2 regions of the Halomonas sp. HAL1 genome follow, and region 2 is predicted to be linked to the other one. Evidence: predicted binding sites of a transcription regulator. Region 2 holds the regulator's gene; the other holds the start of a gene.

Region 1 (8,870 bases), 1.5 Mb from region 2:
CCGAACGTTCGGGCAATATTCGAATGCTAAGCCAGTGGATGCTAACCCACGTTTGTGCCCAACTGCAGACCTGGAAGCAGCGTGGTTACCACCTCTCGGTAGCCGTCAACCTCTCTGCCGGTGATGTGATGGACCCGCAATTAGCCACCCACCTAGCAGACCTGCTGGCTCGTCACCAGCTCACACCAGAGCAGTTGAGTTTAGAAGTCACTGAAAGTGCGGTGATGCAAGATGTCGATGTGGCCATGGCCACACTGATGGAGCTTAATCAGTTGGGGTTACAAATAGCGATAGACGACTACGGCACCGGCTACTCCTCGCTGGCACAAATCAAACGCCTGCCGGTAGATGAGCTCAAGATCGATAAGTCGTTTGTACTGGCCATTGATTCTCAAAAAGATGATTTTACGATCGTCCGTTCAACCATAGAGATGGGACATAGCTTAGGCCTGCGCTTAGTCGCTGAAGGTGTAGAAAATCGTGCCAGCGCCGAACTGTTGAGCAAGCTCGGATGTGACTACTTACAGGGGTACTGGATTGCCAAACCGATGCCCAGTGACGCGCTTATCGACTGGCTGGACAATTTCACCCCGCTAGTACTTCCCCGCCCCGCTATATCGCCATGAGAGAACTAACTAGAGAACACCATGACGTTACGCTACACGCTTTCACCGCATCAGCCCTTTCTTCCGCGGCCCTTTACCCTCCAGCTCTTATCGAAGCGCTTGATTCGCCATCGTATGACCGCCTGTATTGCCATGTGCTTGGCGTTCGCGGCAACGCCAACTCTCGCTGGTAGCCGTATCCTTGGTACCGGCGGGGTCAATGCAATAGAGGGCGCAGCAGGCGGTGGGTTGTCACCATGGGCAATGCTATCCAGCACTGCCAGCGAGCAGGAGGTAGGCGTAACCGCTAGCGCTACTCGCGCCTCGGTAGACGACTTCCGGCTGACAGTGACCGGCGCCAGCCTGAATATTGGTGATCGTGTTGAAGTCTCAGTAGCTCGACAAACGCTTGATTTAGAAACTCAGGGTGGCGAACTAGGCCAGGACATTTACGGCGCCAAGGTTCGACTACTCGGTGATGTGCTCTACCACCCCTGGGGCATCTGGAGTGCTGGCGTACATCACAAGCGATTGGCGGATGGCACTATCCCCACCGCCCTAGGCGCCGATGAAACGCGCGGGACCGATGCGTACCTTAGCGCCAGCAAGCTCCTGTTTAGTGCATTTGCGGGTCGCAATGTGCTGCTTAACGCGACCCTGCGTAATACCGATGCCAACCAGGGTGGCCTGCTTGGCTTTGGTGGCGATCAAGGTAGCCGCGCCTGGGTCGCCGAGGGCAGTTTGGGCATATTTCTTACGCCACAATGGGTAGTAGGCAGTGAATATCGCCAAAAGCCCGATAATTTGAGCGTAGCGAGAGAAGACGATTGGCAAAGCCTCTACAGCGCCTACTTCTTCAATAAGCACTTATCGCTAACGGGCGCGTGGTTGGATTTAGGCGACATTGCCGGTCTACCCTCCCAGCGCGGCGGCTATCTTTCCATTCAGGCAGCTTTCTAAGCGGAGCGCTATGACCTTTCCATGCAGTCTCTACTCCACGCGCCGCTGTTTAATCGCGCTCTCTTTTGCAGCCGTCGCCTTTACGCACGCAGGCTGTGCGCATCACTCCACACCCACGACGCTCTACGAGCGACTGGGCGGAGAAGCATCTATCGATGCGGTTGTCGAAAATTTCCTGTACCGAATTGCAGATGACGACGATATGGTGGGCTTTTTCGCTAACACGAATATTGATTTTTTTGCCGACTCACTGGCCAACAAGCTGTGTGATGTGAGCGATGGCCCCTGTCGTTATGAAGGCCCGCCGATGGATCGTGCTCATCAAAACATGGGACTGACAGATGTGCATTTTAATCGTTTAGTTGAACATCTCGATGCGGCTATGCAGGAGGAAGGGATTGCCCTTAGCGCGCGAAATGAACTGCTGGGCAGGCTAGCCCCTATGTATGCAGAGGTGATGCGTCTTCAGTAACCTGCCAGCCATCGCGGCCCGCCGCTTTAACCCTGTAGAGCGCTTTGTCCGCAGCTTCATACGCTTGGGCGAAGGTGTGCTCACCGGCCACAAAACGGCTCCCGCCTACGCTTAGAGTCACGCCCTTTTTATCAGGGTGGGCAGGATGAGCAAAGCCAGCTTCACGCAACCCCTCGATCAACTGGTGGCAATAACGTTTCAGCGTTTCGATATCAGGACAGTGAATTAACGCCGCGAACTCATCACCTCCCAGGCGATAGAGCTGTGCTTCATCATTAAGCGTTTCACCAATCAATATGGCCAGTTGGCGTAAAAGGGTATCGCCTTGTGGATGCCCATAGGCATCGTTGTACTGCTTGAAAAAGTCGATATCGACCAGGATGAGTCCCAGCGACTGATGCTTTTTCGCCAATACATCCTGGTGCAAGGCGCTGCGGTTACCAATGCCGGTTAGCGGGTCACGCATCGCGCGCTGCATCCACTCAAATGTCTCTTGCGTAGCGTAGTCAGTGCGGCGTAGTTGACGCTCATGCAGCCACCAAAACACTAACCCCATGACAAAAATCAACAGGCTGGAATACGTCAGTACTTGATTATGCTGACGGGTACTTTCTGAAAAATCATTAATTGCCACCCCTCGGCGGTCTAGCTGGCTCATCTCAATATGCGTCAGGCACTGGATGGGGGCGAACAGCTCACCTACCGCCGCGACGCGATCAATTTCACCCAGCTCTAGCCACTCTACCAGGCGATTTAAATCCCTCAGGCTTGGCTCAGTGCACTCATATTGGCGTCGATAGACGTGCACATCGAATAGTCCATAAGAGAGCTCGATGTTAATAAGGGCTGCATCAATGGCCGCCTGCTCAGGTTGGTCGCTCAGTAGCTCGGATTGTGCATTTTGCAGATAAACACGCGAACGGGTCGACAGTTGCTGGCCTGTCAAACTGCCGGTTTGACTGAAGTAAGCCTGTATTTCGGGGTAGACCCAGCGCGATTCATAGACAATCAGCACCATCAGACCTAAAAAACTCATCAAGCTCAGTGACAGCCAAGTTAAATAGCGATGTTGACGCGCAATAGTACGCGGCTGCAGTGTTGGCTGAACAGCAGGCTTGATTTTGGATGTCACCACTTAGCCTCTATGCTGCGAATCATCCAGATCCAGTCGTTAAAATCACGTAGGTTCTCAACATCACGATCACCCTGCTCATTATAGTCGCGCTCAACTAGCCGAACGGGACCACGTGTACGTATGGTTAGCGGGTCGCCATCTTCCGTTGTAATTAAATACCAGCTGGGATCATCCCACCCTTCCAGGGTGACTTCGTAATCGTCCCAGGCGACAAAGTGAAGCGCGGGAGGTACATCGCCAAATTGATCAACGAGGAAACGACGAAACGCTATGCCCCGCATTTCTACATCGCGCCCTTGGTAGGGGTCGTAAAGAGTGAACGTGGTGTCGGAGATAGCGCGTAGATCACTTAACGTAATCTTTTGCGTCACATCGCCGTTGATCATGTTGAGCGCCTGGGCAAAGGCCGCCGAGGGAAGAGCTAAACTTACAAATATCAACACGCACGCTAACCGACTACGTGCTCGAACCCATGGGCTGCGGTGTAAGGCAACTGCGTTCATGGCTAAGCTTCCTGGTGTGTTCATTCCTTCAACGAACTTTACCAGAGCAAGACCTGTATTGCTCTTCAACGCACGCTAGCTACTTTCAACTTACTAAGTTTTAGCAACTGTTCACCGTTCACACGTTAAAAAAGCCAGCCCAATATGGGCTGGCAAAAGGAAGTTTACTACGTTAGCAAACCCCCTCCCCTGACAAGGTTTACATGAACGGGACAAGCTACTTCTTGCGCTCATCTTTACGCAGATGATCACGAATCACGAAGCCAACCCAGCCCACCATAAAAGCGATCACTAACGCGACGGTGGCCAAGCCGAAAACAATTGTGTCATCCCAATACATGGTGAATCCTCCCGCCGTGATGTATGCGTAGATACTAGTCTTTCAATGGCGGGAGAATCCTGACCCAGGTCAAGTTACGTAAGACGAGGTTTAGCGGTTAAATACAAAATTGATACCGATCAATTTTTGGAGGTATTGCGTTACAACACCTTGCGGTCTTCAACTTTGCTATGCTCGGTACCTGGTGGCAACGGGTGGCCTTTGGCTAACTCTGCACGGGTAGCTTCACGCACGCCTAAAATGGTCACTTTATAATTCAGCGTGCGGCCCGCCAGTGGGTGGTTGGTATCCACGGTAACCCGATCACCATCAACTTCCAGTACCGTAACAATTTGAGGGCCGGCCTCACCCTCAGTTTGAAAACGGCTGCCCGGTGCCAACTCCGCGTTACCAAAAGAGCCTCGGCTGACTTCTTGAACCAAATCTTCGTTACGCACACCGTAGGCATCCGCCGGCATTAGTTGAACGCTTAACTCGGCATCAACGGTTTGGCCCGCTAACGCATTTTCTAGCCCAGGTACAATATTGTCGTGCCCATGCAAGTACTCCAACGGCTTATTGCGCGCCTGGGAGTCATCCAATACCTGCTTGCTGCCATCGTTGAGCACGTCGCTGAGGACATAGTGCAAGGTAACTACCTGATGCGCCGTAATCGACATGGAAAACTCCTCTCCGGTAAGCTGTCGGCTTTGTAATCGAACACTGCGTCAGTTTATCACTTGGCCGTTGCCAGCGTCTTTCCACTAGGAGTAGCGTTTAATGTTAAACCCCACCCCCCAGCGCAGTTGGCTTGCTGCACTGGCGATTTATTGTCGTGCGCCCGTTATTACCATGCTGTTTTTGGGGTTTTCTGCAGGCCTGCCGTTTCTGCTGGTGTTTTCCACGCTTTCCGCCTGGCTACGCAGTGATGGCGTGGAAGTTGCGGCGATCGGCTTTTTTGCCTGGATCGGCATGCTCTACTCGATCAAGTTTTTCTGGGCCCCGGTCGTTGACCGGTTAGCGCTACCGTTGATGACCCGCACTTTCGGCCAGCGCCGCGGTTGGATGCTATTAGCGCAAGGGATGATTGCTGCCGGGCTGGTGGGACTCGCCGGTTTAAGCCCGGTCGGCAATCTCGGCTGGGTGGCCCTCTTTGCGCTCCTGGTTGCCTTTGGCTCAGCGACGCAAGATATTGCCATCGATGCCTACCGGATCGAATCCGCCGATGACGATGTTCAAGCCGCCATGGCCTCGACCTATATTATTGGCTATCGCGGCGGCTTACTGGCTGCCGGCGCCGGGGCGCTCTATATCGCCGCGTCAGCATCCTGGAACGTTGCCTACCTCAGCATGGCGGCGCTGATGAGCGTTGGCGCGCTGACGGTTTTGCTACGCCCGGAACCCAAGCGGGCTTCGCTCTCTATACAGCTTATTCACGAACCCAAGGTCCGGGCATTTATTCGCGCCAGCCGTGGCAAACCGAAAATCATACGCCGTCTCGGGGCCTGGAGCATTGGTGCATTGGTCTGCCCCTTTACTGATTTCTTCAGCCGCTACGGTGTTAAAGCCCTGGGGATTTTGGTGTTTATTGCGGTGTTTAGAATTAGTGATTTGGCCATGGCCTCAATGGCCAATCCACTCTATATCGATCTGGGGTTTTCGCTGGCAGAGATTGCTAACGTGACCAATATATTTGGTATTGCGATGAGTATCGCAGGCGGCATTTTAGGTGGGCTTTTTGTCGCGCGTTATGGCATCGGGCCTTTGCTGATCTTTGGCGCTGGGTTGGTGATGGTAACCAACTTGCTGTTTGCCTTACTGGCGATGGTGGGAAGTCAGCTACCGATGCTAGTGGTCACGATTATTGGCGATAACCTCGCCAACGGTTTAGCCAGCGCGGTATTTATCGCCTTCCTTTCCAGCCTCACATCTCGCGCCTATACCGCAACGCAGTACGCGCTGTTCTCATCGCTAATGACGCTACCAGGAAAGTTTTTAAGCGGGTTTGGAGGATTGGTCGTTACTGCTCAGGGCTACCCAAGCTTCTTTGTCATCGCAACGTTGCTAGGCCTGCCTGCTATTATCTTGGCGATTTGGATCAGCCGAGACAAACAGTTAGTGCCTAGCCCCAAGCCTGCTTAAACAGGCTTGGGGCTTTAGGCCAGTGAAGATTTGAACTAGCGATGTGTTTCGAGCCAATCCAAGGCGCCCGGCGTCGTGCGCCACTGGTCGCGCATCAGCGTGCGGTACTGCCATGCTTCGGCCCGGGAGCCGGGGTCTACCTGGCCATCTGGGTGGGGCATGGAAGGCCGCGGGCTCTCTGCACAAATTAGCTCTAACGCGTAGCGATTGTGGCCAACCACATCGCCAAGGGCGGCTTCTGCCGCCTCACGCTGCTCTAACCGATAGAGCGCTAGGGTTTTACCCATTAAGAGCCCCAGCACCAGTGAGCCGTCGTCGTCATTCTCTTCGGCTAACGCCAGTGCTTCTTCGTTGCGGTCATCCCGCAGCAGTTGATCGAGCACCAGTTCGCGCAGCCCCAAGCTATCTTCCTGATCGATCAACAGTAACTCTTCGGCCAGCTTCCGAGAGTGCTGACGCGCACCGCGCTCCATCCCTACTACCAGAGCCAAGCCAGTGCGTAGCAACATAGCGTTGTTGGCATCATCCCAGCACAAGTTGCCGTCGCCTTCAGCGCGGGCTTGCTCTAACCAGCGCGAGAGGCGTAGCGCCAATGGCTCAAGCAGGCTCGGTGCCATCCAAGGCAGGCTGCCAAAGCGGCTGGTAAGTGCCAACGTTAGGTCTTGTACTACCTGCGGGGCATCCAGCCACTCAGGGTGCGCGCAAAGCGCTGACATCCACTCAATGGCATTACCCCATGGGTCGTCGCGAAAACCCAACGCGACATCTTCGTCGACCAGCACTTGAAACTGCTCATGCCAGCCGGCAAACAGCGTGGCTTCACGGGCGCTGGCGTTATACAGCAATCGGCCACTTTCAGGATCAGCCTGAATATCAATTTTCGGCGCGGTAGGCAACGCTGCCAGCAACGCCTGAAGCGACACCAGCGGTGTGGCCAGATCTTCTTCTGCACTAAGCAATTGGTCGGCAAGCGTTGCGCCGGGGTTTTCCGCCAGAGCGGCCAGGAAATCCAGCTGGTCTTCGTCCAGTTCGCCCTGGCGAACCAGGCGGCGATACCAGAAGTTGGCACGCTCCTTGGCTTCCTGCTCGTGGCCTTCATGTAGCAGCAGCATGGCTTCGATATAAGCCAAGGTAGGCGAATCGGGCAGCGCCTGTTGGGCTTTTACAAAGGCACCCCGGGCGCTGTCTAAATCATCATTATCCAGGTGCATCAGACACAGGCGTTCGAGAGCGACGCCGCGCAGGAACAGCGGGCCGCGCTCCATGACATCGTCGAGCAGATCGGCACGCTTGCGGGTAAAACCGCGCTCTTGATAAATATCCAGCAGGATTTCAAAGGCGGGCTCAGCCTGCTCGGGCAGCCGCGACCAGTCGCTGCCGTCAAACAGCGATTCTAGAATCTGCATGGCGCGACCGGTCTGGCCGCTTTCAGCCGCAATAAGGCCCGCTTCCAGCAGCGCTTGCGCCGGTGCCTGCTGGCTATCCAGCGCCGCTTTCAGGGTAGCGCCCTTCCACTCACGCAGCGAGAGCATCCACATCATCTGATCGGGGATGTCGGTGGGAAACTCGACTTTGTAGCAGCACTGCTTGAATTTGCGTCCGGAGTCACACCAGCACGGCTCGTTGCGCCCCGGCGTGGCAAGTGGCTCGCAGGCAAAGCTAAGCCGCTCCAGCGGCGTTTGCGACCACAGCACCGGCGCCAATGCCTGAGCCATGGCCACATCGCCTTCAAATGAGTCCGCCCCTTTGGCGCGTACCCAGGTCATGAAGTCCGGATAGTGTTCTTGTTGCCTGATTGCCGAGAGTGCCCCGGAGGCAAATCCCAGCAGCTGATCGACCCATACCGCCAGCATTGCCGTCTCCACTGTGTTTTACGATGACCCGTAATCGATGTCTAAAATGAAAGCGGCATAGTTTATCACGAAGGCCGTCGCCCCCGCAGCGGCAATCGGTTTATCGTTAATGGGCCCATTGTAACAATGGGGTCGTACGCTCATTCATATCCAACCGAGCGCCTAAACGCACAAGATTCCAGTAGTGACCATTGAGCGCGCGTGAAAGCAGCAGTGTATCTGCAGGTGGCTGCAGGCGGTCCATGGCCGCCCAGACCTTTGGCGTGAGCTCGCGTAAACGACGGTGAACACGCACGTCGCTGAAATCCTGTTCACCCGGCGCGAACAGCGGCGCGATACACTCCGCCGATTCGCGATAGAGCGCTAACGGCGCGCCCTGCCCCTGGCGACCACCCATCTGCATCAGCGCCTCATCCATGCCCATGGGGTCATGCTTTAGCGTAGCATCAAGCAGTTGCATCATTGCTTTGATGCGCGTCTCCGGCAAGGCGATCACCGCGCCTAAATCGTAAATCACCAGTCGCCCTTGGGCATCGGCAGCGAAGTTACCCGCATGGGGGTCAGCGTGCAGTTCGCCGTAGGTAAATAGCTCCTGGGTAATCCAATCGGCTAATGTTTGGGCAATGCCCTGGCGCGTCGCATCATCGGCGTCCGCCAGCTCTCGTAACGGTGTACCGTCGACAAAGCGCATTGCCAACACATGTTGGCCGGAGAGCGCTGGCAAAGGCTCGGGAATCACCAGTCGGGGATCGTCTTGATAGCGTTCACGGTAGCGGGCCAACGCGGCAGCTTCGGCGTAATAATCCAACTCCCCACGCAGGCTTTCAGCGAGCTCATCAAACAGCGCATCCAGCCGCGCCTGAGGCACTTTAAACCAGCGG
Region 2 (8,870 bases):
AATACTAAAAACCGATCAAGATAATGGCTTGATTCTCGCCGACGACGCGCAGTGGCCGGATCTTATGAGCCACATGCAAACGCTCACCGATACCCTAATCCAGCTTGGCTACCCGCCGTGCCCCGGCAATATTATGGTCTCGAACCCTGAGTGGGTGGCCACGGTGTCACAGTGGAAGAGCAACATTGCCAAATGGGCAAGCGAGCGGGATGGCGACAGCCTGATGAAGCTGGCGATTATGCTTGATGCTCATGCTGTGGCCGGTAACCCCGGTCTGCTTGAGAGCGTACGAGAAGAGCTATTTGAACGCTGTTCTCGTGATGAGCTGTTGCTTTCGTACTTTGCGCGCACGGCGCTACGCTTTTCCACACCGCTGACGCTGTTTGGCTCGCTGAAAAAGCCTCAGCACGGTATCGATATCAAGAAAGGTGGCATTTTTCCCATTGTTCATGGCGTTCGCACCATGGCGCTTGAGCGACGGATCAAAGCGACCTCAACACTGGATCGTTTAGACGCGCTGGCCGCCGATGGCCGCTTGGATCGCCGGTTCGCCGACGACCTGGGCGAAGCGCTGGCGCTGTTTTCCGAGCTGCGTCTCAAACAGCAGCTCACGGCCCTAGAGGCAAGTAGCACATCGCAAGAGGCGAACCGCACCAATCGTGTCGTGGTGCAAAGCCTCTCTTCGCTAGAACGCGACTTATTACGTGAAGCTTTGCATATCGTCAAAGACTTTAAGCAGCGGCTTTCCCATCGTTATCATCTGGAGTATTCGTGAGCGGAATGCGGCTGTTAGATCGACACGTGGCACTTTTTAGCGGCTCCTTGCGCACCTTATTGCGCCGCGAAAGCGACCGGCGGCGCTGTGCTGATTCTCCCTATGCCTGGCTCTTTCAGCCCTATATGGGCGAAGAACTAGTAGCGCTTGCCTGCACATCAACGCCAACGCCGACGTCACCTGTGATCAGTTTGGCCGCCGTGGTGCTTAGCCAACAGCAGGTGCGTACCAGCCGTGCTTTTGTGCTGACGTTAGGCGCACCGGGGCAGGCTAGCAATGCATCGCTGCGTCGCCACCACCTGCTGAGCCAGGCGGGGGAGGTGGCGGCGCCAAACCGCGACAATTTAAATGCGTTAGTAGAGTTTATTGGCAATCGTCCTATTGTCGGTTGGCAGTTAGACAAGCGGATTGGAGCGTTAAATGCGTTGCTGAGAAAGCGGTTGGATTTCGCGCTGCCCAATGCCCAGGTCGACGTGGAAAAGCTGCACCAGCGCCAGCTGCGGCGCTTGCACCCGGAGATAGAGGCGCGGAGTAGCTTTGCCCAAGCGCTGGCGTGCTGGCAAGTACCCGCGATGGGGATGCAGGGTGTGTTAGGCGAGGCCACTTCCAGTGCGCTGCTCTATATGCGCCTGCAGCGCATTATGGCGGAGGCTGCTTAGTGATAAGCAGCTCTGCATACGAGTAGTTGGGTCAGGGCGGTGAGTGTTGTTAGAATAGCAGTCACTTTTTTCTTGAATGCCTTCCACCCTCGGCAGTGCTTATACCATGCAATCTCTTGATCATTTTGACCCTGCTTCCCTCGGAGCCGCCCTCGCTGATGTTGAGCAAGACTCGCCAGAGCTGGCCGATGCTAAGCAGAAACGTGAATTTAACAAGCTGCAAAAGCGCCTGCGCCGAGAAGTAGGCAATGCGATTATTGATTACCAGATGATCAATGAAGGCGACCGTGTGATGGTCTGTCTCTCCGGCGGCAAAGACAGCTATACGATGCTGGAGATTTTGCGCAATTTGCAGCGCAATGCGCCGGTCAATTTCTCACTGGTGGCGGTCAATCTGGATCAAAAACAGCCCGGTTTTCCCGAGCACGTGCTGCCTGCGTATCTGGATAAGCAGGGCGTGGAATATCACATTGTCGAGCGTGATACTTATTCGGTGGTGAAAGAAAAAACGCCAGAAGGTAAAACGACTTGTGCGCTCTGTTCACGTCTGCGCCGCGGTTCGCTGTACGGGTTTGCTGAAGAGATTGGCGCCAATAAAATCGCCCTGGGCCACCACCGCGAAGATATCCTTGAAACGCTGTTTCTCAATATGTTCTTTGGCGGCAACTTAAAAGCGATGCCGCCTAAGCTGCTTTCTGATGATGGTAAAAATATCGTCATTCGGCCGCTGGCTTACTGCAAAGAGGCGGATATTGCCGAGTTTTCACGGCTGATGGAATTTCCGATTATTCCCTGCAATCTATGCGGTTCGCAGCCCAATATGCAGCGCCAGGTCGTCAAAGAGATGCTCGCTGAGTGGGACAAAAAATTCCCCGGCCGTCTGGAAAGCATGTTTAAGGCGGTAACTAATATTGCGCCTTCCCAGCTGGCGGATCGCAGCCTGTTTGATTTTGAAGGGCTAGAAGCCAAACAGGCAGAGCTATTGGCCGGGCGCATTCAGGCATTTAACGTCAGTTAACCGTTTGCTGCTCCTCTTCGGCGAGGGTGATTAAGCGCTGCATATCAAGAATATTGACCTCTCGCCCGGACACCGCCACTACGCTCTGCTGCTGAAAGCGGCTTAAAATACGGCTGACGGTTTCCACCGCTAAACCCAAATAGTTGCCGATATCGGCCCTGGGCATGGAAAGGCGGAAACTGTAGGGCGAGTAGCCACGGCGACGAAAACGATCCGAAAGTGTTATTAAAAAGCTCGCTAGCCGCTGGTCGGCAGTTTTACGTGACAGCAGGCGCATCATGCGCCGGTCATCGCGTAACTCTTTGCTCATGCTGCGATACAGTTGGCCACGCAGTTCGGGCAACTCCTCTGAGAGTGAGTCCAAGCGATCAAAGGGAATCTCGCAAACGGTGGTCGTTTCCAGGGCAATTACACTTCCTGGGTAGTGCTCCTCATCAATCCCGTCCAACCCCACTAGCTCGCTCGGGAGGTAGAAATTGGTCAGTTGCTCGCTGCCGTTTCCCTCTGAGGTGACCTGTTTCAAACTGCCTGAGCGGACCGCATAAACGCTGGTAAAGCTGTCGCCTTGGCGAAATAGTGGCTCGCCTTTTTTCAGCGGCGCACGGCGTCGAATAATGGCATCGAACTGCCCCACATCGTCTATCTCAAGGGCAAGCGGCAGGCACAGTGAGCTCAAGCTGCAGGTTTGGCAGCGAGCTTCATGGAGTAGCGAGCGTCGGCGGCTCATGGGTTCCAACATGCGTAGCTCCTTGCGTAGCGTCTTGGGTGTCAGGTAATTCTCACGCTGGGCTGAGGTAGGCTTCCTTTATTATGGAAGCTTCATTTCGTTAGCGATAGCTTGTTTACACAATCTTTGAGTAGTGCGTGCCTGAGTGCTGCGGTAGGTGAGCATCAAACGCCATGGCTAAGTGACGAATTAGCAGTCGGCCCATAGGCGTCGCGCTAAGCTGGTCGCCGCTGCGCGTCAGCAGGCCATCTCGCTCGGCGCCCTGTAAGTGCTCAAGCGCTTGCGCAAAGTAATGCGGGGCATCAATTTTCCAGCGTTGACCGATGGCGGCCAGATCAATGCGCATATCACACATTAGTCGCTCAATGACGTCCCGGCGTATCAGGTCATCGTTACTTAAGCGCAGCCCGCGAACGGTTGCCAGCTGGCCCTGATCCAGCGCTGCTTCATAGCGGGCCAGATCGCTAGGGTTCTGTGCATAGACATCATCGACGCGAGAAATTGCCGACACGCCAAGCCCGATTAAGTCGCACTGGGCGTGGCTGGAGTAGCCTTGGAAGTTGCGCTGTAGCGAGCCTTCGCGCTGGGCGATCGCCAAGCTGTCATCAGGACGAGCAAAGTGGTCCATACCGATGTGCACATAACCGGCCGCGGTGAGCATCTCTATCGTGGTACGCAGAATCGCCAGCTTCTCTTCGCTGCCCGGCAGGTCATCGACATTTATCCGCCGCTGGGGGGCAAAGCGCTCGGGCATGTGGGCGTAGTTAAACACAGAAAGCCGTGCTGGATTTAACTCGATCACTTGGCGCAGGGTGTCTGCAAAGCTTTTTTCAGTCTGAAAGGGCAAGCCGTATATTAAATCGAGATTGAGCGAATGAAAGCCCAGCCGGTGCGCTTCATCCATCAGCGTCTCGGTGAGTACTCTTGGCTGAATACGGTTAATGGCTTTCTGCACCAGCGGGCTTAAGTCCTGCACGCCTAAACTGATGCGATTGAAACCGAGCGATTGCAGGTGGCGCAGCGTAAATACGTCCGCTTCGCGTGGGTCGATTTCAATCGCGTAATCGCGATCAGACGCGGACGAGAGACCAAAGCGCGCGTCCAGACGATCAATCAAGTCGCCCATCTGGTTCAAGTTAAGAAACGTCGGTGTTCCGCCACCCCAGTGCAACTGCTTCACCGGTCGTGTGGTATCCAGGTGGCGAGCGGTCAGCACCATTTCACGGTCAAGCCGGGATAGGTACGGCTCGGCCAGGGCGGTGTTCTTGGTGGCGATTTTATTACACGCGCAGTAAAAACAAATCTTGCGGCAGAAGGGGATATGCACATACAGCGAAAGAGGACGGTGGCTGGCATTGCTGCGCTCTAACGCCTGAGTCAAATCGCTCGGGGTAAATTGGTCGTGAAACGACAACGCCGTGGGGTAAGACGTATAGCGCGGGCCGCTGGTATCGTAACGGCGCAGCAAGGCTTCATCCCACTTTTTCTGCTCCGGTGCTGCCCCGGCCATGGTTGAAGTCATCGTAGAAGAAGCCGCGGGGGCATGAACGGGCATGAAGTGGCTCCGGCGTTAAAAGGGGCGTTTTAAAGGCTGTTTTTTCAAAGCCAGAGCCAGCCTAACGCGCGGCGCCGATATAAATATTGAGCCATGTCATGTTAATGCAGGTTGTGTGCTGTGAGTGTCCACAGCTGCCACAGCGCAAAAGCAATGATCGTCAGCGCGGCCACGCTGCGCGTTGCCGGGTGACGAATCAGGTGGCTTAACTGGCGCGCGGCAAGCCCGGTGGCCAGCAGCGCAGGCAGCGTGCCCAGCCCAAACGCACCCATCAACAGTGCGCCCTGGAGCGGGTCGGCAATCGCTAAGCTCCAAGCCAGCATGGAGTAGACCAGCCCACAGGGCAGCCAGCCCCATATCGCCCCCAGCGCAAAGGCTTGGGGTAAATGAACTACTGGCATTAAACGTCGCCCTACCGGCTCGATGAAGCGCCATAGGCGGCGGCCTACCGCTTCCACTTTCAGCAGCCCTTTCCACCAGTTGGCGATATACAGCGCCATCAGGATCAGCATCAGCGCCGCAAACACTTGTAGCAGCATTCGCGCCGTGGCTGAGAGGGAAAACAGTGTGCCTAGTAGAGCTACCAGTGCGCCTGCGCTCATATAGCTAGTAATACGACCTGCATTATAGCTGAGCAGCAAGCCTCCCATACGCGCCGGATGGCGCATGCTGGGGGGGACTGCAAAAGTGAGCGCGCTCATAATGCCACCACACATGCCAATGCAATGGGCGCCGCCCATCAAACCAAACACGAACGCCGCCAGCAGTGGCGGCAGGTCAAGGCCGGTTGGATTCATGGCCGGGGCTCTTGGTCGTCGGTTGAGTTTTCGGCGGGGATAGTCGGCTTTTGCTTAGCGCGCTGAAGTTGTTGACGCTGTTCAGGGGTTAGGTCGTTCTCATCTTCATCAAACAAAATGCGGTGCGCCGGGCCTTCCAAGTCGTCGAACTGATCATTTTTCACCGCCCAAAAGAATGCCCAGACGGCGAGGCCCAGCAGAATAAGTGAAAGCGGAATGAGTAGATACAGAATCGTCATGCGGTTACCGGTGTTGAAGCGCTTGGCGAAGAGGCGGGCGGCGTCGTACGCCAGCGTGACAGCCGCAGCGCGTTACCCACCACCACTAGCGAGCTGAGCGACATACCAATGGCCGCCATCCAGGGTGGCACCAGCCCCATGGCCGCCAGCGGCAGCGCCGAAAAGTTGTAGCATACTGACCAGATCATGTTCTGGCGCATGATACGCCGGGTCGCGCAGGAAATCTCGATAGCCTCAAAAATCCGCATCAGGCGTGGGCTGAGCAGCACCGCGTCGGCGCGGGTGCGGGCTAAGTCCGTCGCACCGTTCATGGCAATTGCCACATCAGCACCGGCTAACACCGGCACGTCGTTGATGCCGTCACCAATCATCACCACGGTTTCGCCAGCGGCTTGAAGCTCTTTCATCCGGGCCAGTTTGCCTTCTGGGCTGGTGCCTGCGTGCCACGTCGTTATGTTGAGTTGGTTGGCCAGGCTCTCCACAGCATCGACGGTATCACCGGAGAGCAGCTCCACGGTTAGCCCCTGGGCCTGTAGGGCTTTGATCGTGGCAGCAGCGTCATCACGAATGCCATCATGAAGACCAAACCAGGCGCGGGGTTCGCCGTTTTCGCTCAGCAGCAGCCATTGCCCCCTGGCGGGTGCCGAAATGGGTTCTCCAGTGGAAAATTCTGGTTTGCCCAGCTTCCAGCGCGCGCCGTTTAGCGTGCCCTCTAGTCCTTGACCGGTATGGCTATGAATATCTTTTGCCTGAAGCGTTGCATCCCGAAACGGACGAAAGGCGCGGGCGATAGGGTGTTCTGAGTGGGCTTCGAGCGCCGCGGCAATCGCCTGGGCACGATCGGCGGTTAATTCGCCGAACGGTTTGGTCTGGGTCAGGTGCATCTCGCCGCGGGTGAGCGTGCCGGTTTTGTCAAAGATTACCCGGGTTACGTTGGAGAGCGTCTCCATGGCATCGGCGCGGGTGATCAACACGCCGCGCTTGCGCAATTGGCCGTGGCCTGCGGTCAGGGCCGCGGGAGTCGCCAGTGCCAGCGCACAAGGGCAGGTCACGACCAGCACCGAAAGCAGTACCCAGAGCATCCGCGAGGGGTCGATAAACCACCAGGCGATGGTGATGCAGGCGGTCACCACTAACAGGCGAAGTACAAACAGGTGGGCCATGCGTGCTGCCATCTGGGCCAGCCGCGGACGGCTGGCAAAGGCGCGGTCGGTGAGATCGACAATGCCCGCCACACGGGCATCGCGCCCGGCGTGGGTAACTCGGATCACCAGCGGGTTTTCCATGTTCTGACTGCCGCCGATAATGCGGTCGCCCACCCGACGGGTGACCGGTAGATATTCGCCGGTCAGCATGGATTCATCCAGGCTCGATTCACCCTCCTCGATCACGCCATCGGCAGGCACGCCGTGGCCGGGCTTGATCAAGACTCGATCATCCGGGGCGAGTTCGCTAGCGGGCAGAATGCGTTCGCTGCCGTCGCTTTCCAGTCGTGTGGCCGAGATTGGCAGTACGCCGCTCAGCGCATTGCCGCTATGCCCACTGCGGCGCCTGGCGCGGCCTTCCACGTAGCGCCCAAACAGCAAAAAGAAGGTGAACATGGCGACCGAGTCAAAATAGACCTCGCCGACGTTAAACAGCACCGCATAGCTGCTGGCAAGATAAGCTCCACCGATCGCCAGCGACACTGGCACATCCATCCCCAGTACGCCGGTGCGCAGGTCGCGCAGGGCATTGCGAAAGAACGGCTGGGCGGAGAAAAATACTACCGGCGTTGCTAAGGCAAACGAGAGCCAGTGGAACAGCGCGTAGAAATCGTCGCTGATTTCACCGGGGCCGGAGACATAAATGGGGATCGAGAACATCATCACCTGCATCATGCCTACTGCAGCGATGATCAATCGCCGCACGTTCATGCGCTCTTCATGCTGCATGCGTGCTTGGGCTTGATCCGGTTCGTAAGGTTGAGCGTCGTAGCCAATTGCAGCCAGTTCGGCTAGTAGTTGCGAGAGTTTAAGCTGCTGCGGGTCCCAACTCACGCGCAGTCGGTGGTGGGTTAAATTAACCGCGCTGGTGGTAATTCCCTCCAACGCATTCAGGCGGTGTTCAATCAGCCACGCACAGGCGGCGCAGGTAATGCCTTCAATGGCGAGGGTGGCTTTGACGTTGCCCTCATCACCATCAGGGTGAACAAACTGCGCCTGCAGGCCGGGGTCGTCAAACACCGACCACGTGTCTGCTTTGGCGGCTTGGTGTTCATCGGGGCGTTCGGGAAGTTCGGTCCGGTAGCGGTAGTAGCTCTCTAGCCCGCCGTCGACAATGGCATGAGCCACCGCTTCGCAGCCGGGGCAGCAAAGCGGGTGGGTGTGGTCATCCAGGGTAATCGTCCAGGGTGCCGCAGCGGGCACCGGGTTACCGCAGTGGTAGCAGTCAGAGGCAGGCACGGCGTTGCTCATTCGCTTTCTGGACGCCCTCCTGGCAATAGCGCGACGCTCTTTTCTTTCGGGAACGTCGCTTCACCCGTCAGGCGCCAGTCGGCATCTTCTAGTGCGGGCTGAATCTGTAGGTACCAGCGGTAGCGCAGGTTGTCGGGCCCCTGGGTGATATAGCGGCCGTCACGGACATGCTCAAGTATGAACGATTGATCACGGTCATCCTCGGTAGGGAAGATGAGGTCCAGATAGAGCTTGTCGGGACGCGCATCGCCGCTTAAATCAACCACGATGTCGCTGGTCATCGGATCAAGACGTAGCTCGGCGCTTAAGTTCAGAGCGCGCGCCTGCTCCTGCTTGGCAAGTACCATATTAATGGCTTTGCCATGCTCGTAGTAATCCTCCTGCACTACCATGCCATCAAAACTTTTAACTGACATAACGGCAAAGGTAATGCTGAACATAATGGATGAGAGCAGAATGCCGATCAGAAACCATGGCCAAAACTGCTTGTACCAGGGGATCACCTTCTCGCTAGAGGGTAGGGATGACATCGTCGTTTATCTCCTAATATCGCCCAGGAAGCGGGCATCCCGCTCAAGGCGAATACGTTCGTCTTGCTGAGCCTGCAGTGTGAATACAATGTCGTGACTGGGTTGCTGTAGTTC

The links. Region 2 encodes FNR, which switches genes on or off when oxygen is low (the NO sensors DNR and NnrR bind a similar motif). Its sites were predicted from a motif close to TTGATNTANATCAA; they were not measured.
Region 1: ccoM (cytochrome c oxidase subunit CcoM) is a predicted target of FNR. The motif match lies at 4,075-4,088, and genes of this name have one in related genera.

Annotation. Positions count from the first base shown of each region.
Region 1 covers NZ_CP130610.1:1,746,750-1,755,619, reverse strand. The annotation lists gene Q3Y66_RS08255 (bifunctional diguanylate cyclase/phosphodiesterase) at 1-626, shown strand, start outside; gene Q3Y66_RS08250 (DUF3034 family protein) at 648-1,565, shown strand; gene Q3Y66_RS08245 (group 1 truncated hemoglobin) at 1,576-2,037, shown strand; gene Q3Y66_RS08240 (diguanylate cyclase) at 2,006-3,172, opposite strand; gene Q3Y66_RS08235 (hypothetical protein) at 3,166-3,675, opposite strand; gene ccoM (cytochrome c oxidase subunit CcoM) at 3,893-4,015, opposite strand; gene Q3Y66_RS08225 (peptidylprolyl isomerase) at 4,156-4,674, opposite strand; gene Q3Y66_RS08220 (MFS transporter) at 4,775-6,136, shown strand; gene Q3Y66_RS08215 (SEC-C domain-containing protein) at 6,172-7,989, opposite strand; gene Q3Y66_RS08210 (AarF/ABC1/UbiB kinase family protein) at 8,096-8,870, opposite strand, start outside.
Region 2 covers NZ_CP130610.1:3,267,508-3,276,377, reverse strand. The annotation lists gene Q3Y66_RS15370 (DUF294 nucleotidyltransferase-like domain-containing protein) at 1-775, shown strand, start outside; gene Q3Y66_RS15365 (DNA polymerase III subunit epsilon) at 781-1,434, shown strand; gene ttcA (tRNA 2-thiocytidine(32) synthetase TtcA) at 1,541-2,452, shown strand; gene fnr (fumarate/nitrate reduction transcriptional regulator Fnr) at 2,445-3,191, opposite strand; gene hemN (oxygen-independent coproporphyrinogen III oxidase) at 3,295-4,734, opposite strand; gene Q3Y66_RS15345 (sulfite exporter TauE/SafE family protein) at 4,836-5,531, opposite strand; gene ccoS (cbb3-type cytochrome oxidase assembly protein CcoS) at 5,528-5,770, opposite strand; gene Q3Y66_RS15335 (heavy metal translocating P-type ATPase) at 5,767-8,226, opposite strand; gene Q3Y66_RS15330 (FixH family protein) at 8,223-8,756, opposite strand; gene ccoG (cytochrome c oxidase accessory protein CcoG) at 8,763-8,870, opposite strand, start outside.